Regions from separate parts of the Janthinobacterium sp. SUN100 genome, predicted to be linked through region 1. Evidence: predicted binding sites of a transcription regulator. Region 1 holds the regulator's gene; each other region holds the start of a gene.
What was found. Region 1 encodes sigma-54, which starts transcription at its own class of promoters, with help from an activator protein. Its sites were predicted from a motif close to TGGCANGNAANCTGCTTT; they were not measured.
Positions count from the first base shown of each region.

Region 2: a site for sigma-54 is predicted at 961-978, ahead of O0881_RS29080 (beta-propeller fold lactonase family protein). Genes of this name have one in related genera too.
Region 3: a site for sigma-54 is predicted at 1,033-1,050, ahead of O0881_RS07265 (EDSAP-1 family PEP-CTERM protein). Genes of this name have one in related genera too.

Region 1 is NZ_JAPUBU010000003.1:190,893-193,123, forward strand. It holds gene raiA (ribosome-associated translation inhibitor RaiA) at 63-425, opposite strand; gene O0881_RS17355 (RNA polymerase factor sigma-54) at 495-1,973, opposite strand; gene lptB (LPS export ABC transporter ATP-binding protein) at 1,978-2,231, opposite strand, start outside.
Region 2 is NZ_JAPUBU010000009.1:8,959-11,189, forward strand. It holds gene O0881_RS29075 (TonB-dependent receptor) at 1-838, opposite strand, end outside; gene O0881_RS29080 (beta-propeller fold lactonase family protein) at 1,043-1,999, shown strand.
Region 3 is NZ_JAPUBU010000001.1:1,655,674-1,657,904, reverse strand. It holds gene O0881_RS07265 (EDSAP-1 family PEP-CTERM protein) at 1-959, opposite strand, end outside; gene O0881_RS07260 (glycosyltransferase) at 1,148-2,231, opposite strand, start outside.

The sequences.
Region 1 (2,231 bases):
GGGCGCAAAAAAGGGCGCAATGTGCGCCCTTAATTGATCACAACTGCTGGAAGCGGGTGGCCTTAGACGGCGACGACGGCTTCTTCCTCGGAGTTGTCTGGCAGATGCTTGATCGCCTCTTTACCGTGCCCTTGCACTTTGGTTTTGTATTTCATCACTTGCCTATCGAGCTTGTCGATCAGCGTATCGATCGCGGCGTACAGGTCGTGCGCCAAGCTTTCCACATAGACAGTCTTGCCGCTCAAACGCAGGTTGACTTCAGCCTTTTGACGTTTTTCTTTCTCTTTGAGGTTATCCACGGTCAGAATCACGGCGATATCGATGACTTGATCGAAATGACGTTTCACGCGCTCCAGCTTCGTTTGTACGTATTCACGGATGGCTGGTGTCACTTCGAGATGATGTCCGCTGATGGTGAGATTCATACACACTCCTAAAGATGATCGGGTTCGTGCGGTCCATCCTATCCGGCCCGCAGAGGAACCGAAAAAAACTTACAAACACTTACGCAGGCTCACTGGCGGAATTTTTAATGCTTCCCGGTATTTGGCAACAGTACGTCGCGCAATCACCATGCCTTGTTCCCCCAGCATGTCCGCAATCTTACTGTCGGATAAAGGATTTTTAGGGTCTTCTGCTCCTGTCAGTTGCACGATCAATGCCCGTATCGCCGTCGATGACGCTTCGCCCCCCGCTTCGGTGGCGACGTGGCTACCAAAGAAATATTTCAACTCGAACATGCCGTGCGGGGTCAGCATGTACTTTTGAGTTGTTACCCGCGAGATAGTACTCTCGTGTAAACCCAGTGTATCAGCTATTTCACGGAGCACAAGGGGGCGCATGGCAACGGCCCCATGCGAGAAAAAGTTCTTTTGTCTTTCTACTATCGCCTGTGCCACGCGCAGGATCGTGTCGAAGCGCTGGCGCATGTTCTTGATCAGCCACTTGGCCTCCTGCAACTGTGCGCCCATGGCGCCCTCCCCCTTGCCTTGCTTGAGCAAGTTGGCGTACATGGCGTTGACGCGCAGGCGCGGCATGACGTCGTTGTTCAGGGTCACTTGCCAGCCATTGCGCGCGCGCTTGACGACGACGTCGGGCACCACGTAATCGGACACGTCCGAGGCGAACACGGCGCCCGGATGCGGATTGCACTGGCGAATCACCGTCTGCGCTTCGCGCAAGTCTTCATCGTCGCAATCGAGGGCTTTTTTCAGCTTGTTGAAATCGCGCTGGGCAAACCAGGCCAGGTGCTTTTCCACGATGACGAGGGCCATGCGCCGCGTCACCATGGCGATGTGTGGCAAGCGCTTGATTTGCAGGGCCAGGCATTCGGACGCGTTGCGCGCGCCCACGCCCGGCGGATCGAAACTTTGCAGCAGCGACAAGGCCGTGCGCATCTCGTCGGCGTCGATTTCCAGCTCTTCCGGCAGGCGCGCCAGGATGTCGTCGAGCGACTCTTCCAGGTAGCCATTGTCGTCGAGCGCGTCGATGATCAGCTCGACCAGTGCGCGGTCGCGCAATTCGAGCACCGTCACGCGCATCTGCTCCATCAGGTGTTCGCGCAGGGTGCAGTGATGGGCCTCCAATTGCGGACGCGAATCGTCGTCGTCGGGCGCCTTGCCCCGGCTCGCCTCACTCCAGTCGCTGTCGCCGCCATCCGCGGCGGCCGGGCTGTCGCCCCCCTCGCCGTCAAACGCTTCCGCTTCGGCCGGCGCTGCGGGCGCCTCCTGGCCTGGCGGCTGGGGCGGCGCTTCGGCCGGTGCGGCCGTGGAGCTCAAGGCCCCGTCGGACAGCAGGCGCAGCGAACGGTCGAGCGGATCATCGAGGCGTTCGAGCAAGGGATTGTCCGTCAGCAATTGCTCGAGTTCCTGGTGCAATTCCAGGGTAGACAATTGCAACAGGCGTATCGATTGCTGCAACTGCGGCGTCAGTGCCAGGTGCTGCGAAGTGCGCAGCTGCAATGATTGTTTCATTGGCTTACATGCGGAAGTGTTCGCCCAGATAGACCCGGCGTACCGACTCGTTCGCAATGATGTCGTCGGGGCGTCCCGACGCCAGCACCGAGCCCTGGTTGATGATGTAGGCGCGGTCGCAAATACCCAGCGTCTCACGCACATTATGATCGGTAATCAGCACGCCGATATTGCGCTCCTTCAAGAAACGCACAATGCGCTGGATCTCGATCACGGCGATCGGATCGACGCCGGCGAACGGCTCGTCGAGCAGCACGA
Region 2 (2,231 bases), on a different contig from region 1:
GCGTGTCCGTCGTGTCGATTTCGCCGGCGCGCGGGTTGGCGGCAAACGTGGGCCAGGTGGCGCCCAGGGGATCTTGCGTGTTGCCTTGGTGCAAGCTGTTGGCGACGATGGTCAGCTTGCTGTCCGCGGTGGGCTTGACGGTGATCTTGCCGAACGCTTGTTCGCGCGTGGCGGCGCTGTGGTCGCGGAAACCGTCCGTGCGGAAGCGCGAGCCGTCGAGCACGTAGCCGATGCCGCCCGCCTGGCCCTGCGCCGTCAAGTCTACCTTGCTGGTGCCGTAGCTGCCGCCCGTCACATTCAGCTCGACGGAAGGGGGATTTTGTCCATCCTTGGAAAACAGCTGGATCACGCCGCCCGAATGGTTGCCGTAGATGGCAGAAAACGGTCCGCGCAGCACTTCGATACGCTCGGCCGTATCGAGATTGAAAGTGGCGGCCTGGCCCTGGCCATCGGGCATGCTGGCGGGAATGCCATCGCTGATCAGCTTGACGCCGCGCACGCCGAAGGCCGAGCGGGCGCCGAAGCCGCGCGACGAGATTTGCAAGTCTTGTGCGTAGTTCTGGCGGTTTTGCACGACCAGGCCCGGCACGGCGGCCAGCGCTTCCGACGCGTTGACGCGGATTTGGCCATCCTGGATGCGGGCGCTGTCGACCACGTCGATCGAGGCCGGCACTTCCTGGCTGGGGTGGGCGATGCGGTTGCCGCTGACGACCACCGTATCCATGAATTGCCCGTTGGCCGGGGCAGCTGCCTCGGCGGCAAAGACATGGGGGGCGAGGGTGGCGCTGCCGGCGACAAACAGGCTGGCGATGGTGTTCAGGCGGAAACGATGCTGCATGCGGATTCTCCAATGTGAATAAAAGCCTGCTTGATCGCGTGCGCGGTACAGGTCTGCGTAGGTGTATCAAGCAATATGCCTGCCATGTCTCCATTGGTGGGCTGAAATTATACGCGTGTCAGTGGCACGGCGTTTGCATACGGTAATTGTCAGAGGCGCCGCTACCGCGCGCTTTTCCCTCGTTTTGCCATTGAAAAGGTGATTATGCCCAACTTCTTCTTGCGCTTGCGCCAGGTGTGCTGGCTGCTGTCGGCGCTCGCCAGTACCGCTGTCCAGGCCGCTCCTTTTGCCTATGTTCCCAATGAAAAGTCGGGCACCTTGAGCGTGATCGACACGGCGACCGACCAGGTGGTGCGCCAGATCGCCGCAGGCAAGCGTCCGCGCGGCATCGCCGCCGACCCCGCCGGGCGGCAATTGTTTGTCACGGATGCGGCCAGCAGCGCCTTGCTGCTGATCGACAACGCTGGCGGCGCACCCGTGCGCACGGTGGCGCTGGGCAAGTCGCCCGAAGGCGTCAGCGCCTCGCAAGACGGTAGTCACGTGGCCGTGGCCGTCGAGGAAAACAATAGTGTGGCCTTGCTCGATGGCCAGACAGGTACCTTGCTCGCCGATATCAAGGTGCAGGGACGCAATCCGGAACACGCCGTCTTCAGCCCGGACGGGCGCTGGCTGCTGGTCAGCGCGGAAGAGGCGGAGCAAGTCGATGTCATTGATGTGGCGCAACGCCGGCAGGTCGCTTCCATCGCCGTGGGATTGCGGCCGCGCGGCATCGGTTTCAGCCCGGACTCGGGCCGCGCCTACGTGGCGTGCGAACTGGTCAATGCCGTCTACGTGATCGACATGGCCGCGCGCAAGGCGATTGCCACCATTCCAGCGGGCAAGAATGCGAATGGCATCGCCGTCCATCCCGGCGGCAAGCAAGTGTATGTCTCGAACGGTATCGACGGTACGGTGATGGTGATCGACACGGCCAGCAATCAGGTCACGGCCACGATTGGCGTCGGCAAGCGCCCGTGGAACATGGCCATCACGGCCGACGGCGCCAAGCTGTACGTGGCCAATGGCCGCTCGAACAGCGTGTCCGTCATCGACACGGCCAGCGCGCGCAAGGTGGCCGATATTGCCGTGGGTGAATTGCCATGGGGCGTGGTGATTCGTTGATTCCTTCATGGCACAGGCGCAGGTGTTCCAGTCTGGTACACCTGTTCCATTGTGCAGCGGCGGCGTGGCGGCACAGCAGGGCTGGCCCGGATTGGAACAGGATGCTGCCACCTTGTTCAAAACGCAAACAGAGCCACGCCCCCACCCAAGTCCGGGGCATGCGCTGAAAAGCGGGCCGGGATTGACGCCACGCCCTTGCAACGGGGGTAAAACCGGCTAAGTTTGTAGTGGG
Region 3 (2,231 bases), on a different contig from region 1:
CGGCTGGCATAGCCCAGGCCGGCCAGACCCAGGCCCAGCAGCGCCAGGGTGCCTGGTTCCGGCGCCTGCTTGACCAGGTCCACGCTCTCCACCGCATTCAAGGTCAAGGTGTAGTTGCCGGCCGCGAGGGCATTGCTGACGGCGTTGAAGTTGCCGCCGCAAGTCGTGCCCACGCCGGTGCCGCCAGGCGTGCCGCAACCGGTGGGGTTATACGTAAACAGGTTGCCGCGCGTCAGGAAGTTGGTCGCCAGGCCGGTGTTCAGGTTGGCCGCATCGGCGTTCTCCGTGCCACCGAAGATGCCGGAGCCGACGACGCCATCGGGCGTCCAGTTGAAGACGGTCGCGCCGGTCGAGTTGGTGATGGTGATAGTCATCACCAGGTTGGCCGTCGCGGTGGACAGTTGTCCCACTGTGCTTTGCAGGAAGACTTGCATGAATGGCGAGGAGAAGAAGTCAAAGCTCAGCGTTGCCGTGGGCGAACCGACGACGAAGTTGACGGAGAAGCCCGTGGTCGAGCCGTTGCGGCCGGACGCGTCGGCCGTGCCAGCTGGGCCGGCCAGGTGGGCCTCGGCCACGTTTACCGCCTGCGTGGAGGTGGAGCCGGGCGGGAACGAGGGGAACTGCGTGCTGACGATCTGCGCATCGCCGCGCGAGTAGTTGCCCGAGGCGCCCTGTTGCGTGAAATTGTTTTCCCCTTTGGTCACGGCGCCGATGGCGGCGCGGGGCGAGTCGAGCAGGCCGGGACCGCCATTGATGACGCTGACGCCATTCAGGGTGGCCGTGGCGCGCGAGATCGTGGTGCTGTTCAGGGCGGTGATCGAGCCCGTGGCGGCGACGATCTGCAAGCCGAAGATGTTGTTGTAGGCGTAGCCATAGGCGCCCGCCTGTGCGCTACCGGCGGCGCACAACATGGCCAGTGCGGCCGCGGCCGGAAGCAGTTTCAGTTTCGAGAGTTTCATTGTATTCACCTCGTGGTTGAGTGAGTCTGGAAGTGTTGCCTGAGTCCTGTCTGCAGGTGCTCATGGCCAGACTTAAGCGACTTCCATGCCAACGCATGAGGTTCTTTTGAAATCAAGGACTTGGCGTGCTTTTGTTGACGTGCTGCAGGTGTTGCCGGACTCTCTGTAAGAAAAGCCGACGCCGCCCGTCAAGGCTGGCCGCCTTGCGGCGAAGGATCCAGCAGGGCGTGCATATGGGGCAGCAAGCGTTGCCCTGGTACATAGTCGCGCATGGCCGTGGCCAGCTGACGCGCCGCCAGCCTGGCCCGGCCATCGTCGAGCATGCGCGTGGCGGCATGGCGCAGGGCAGTTTCCTGGAAGCGGTCGGCGCGCAGCAGCAGGCCGGCGCCGGTCCCCGCGATGCCGTGCATGTTGAGGAATTGGTCGAGGTTGCCGGCGATGCCGATGATAGGTACGCCTGCCGTCAGCGCCTGCTGGCTGGTGGGGCTGCCGCCGTTGCAGATCACCAGGCTGGCGCGCCGGGCCGCCGCGTCGCCCGGCAAGAAGGGCGCGACGTGGGCATTCGGCGGCACGGCATCGACGCGGCCGGTGCCGGCCGTGGCCGCCAATACGGTGACGGGCAGGGGCGCCAGCGCGTGCAGCACGCGCGGCAGCAATTGCCCCTGGCCGGAACTGCCCAGGGTGACGTAGATGATGGGCCGTCCACTGCTCAGTTCCGGGCGCTGCCACCAATCCGGCAAGTCGAGCGGCGGCGCCCAGATGATGGGGCCCAGGTAGTCGTGCGTGGACGGCATGGCGTGCGGCGGGAACAGTTGCGGAATATCCGCGTACACGGTGCGGTCCGCATCCGTATAGATGCGCCGCAGGTCGCTGCCCAGCGAGGGCAAGCCATGGCGGCGGCGCACGCGGTTCAGGGGGACGGCATGCGAGGCGAAGGCCAGCGGGCGGATCAGGCGGAACAGGGGGGCTGCCAGCCAGATGGGCAGCAGGCTGGTCAGGGGCAGGCTGGGCACCGTGTAGTGCTGGCGCACGTACGGACTCCAGTAGGCATTGCTGACGGTAAGGTAGGGAATGCGCTGCAGGCGCGCGCTGACGGACAGCGACAGGCGGAAGTCGCCGATCACGAGATCGGGCTGGACGGTATTGAGCAGGCGCAAGTCGTCTTCCACATATGCGTGCAGGGTGCTTTCCGTGTAGACGGGCTTGCCGTGCGCCAAGGCTTGCAGGAATTGCAGCGATGAAATACTGTCGATGCGCCAGCGGCGAAAGGGC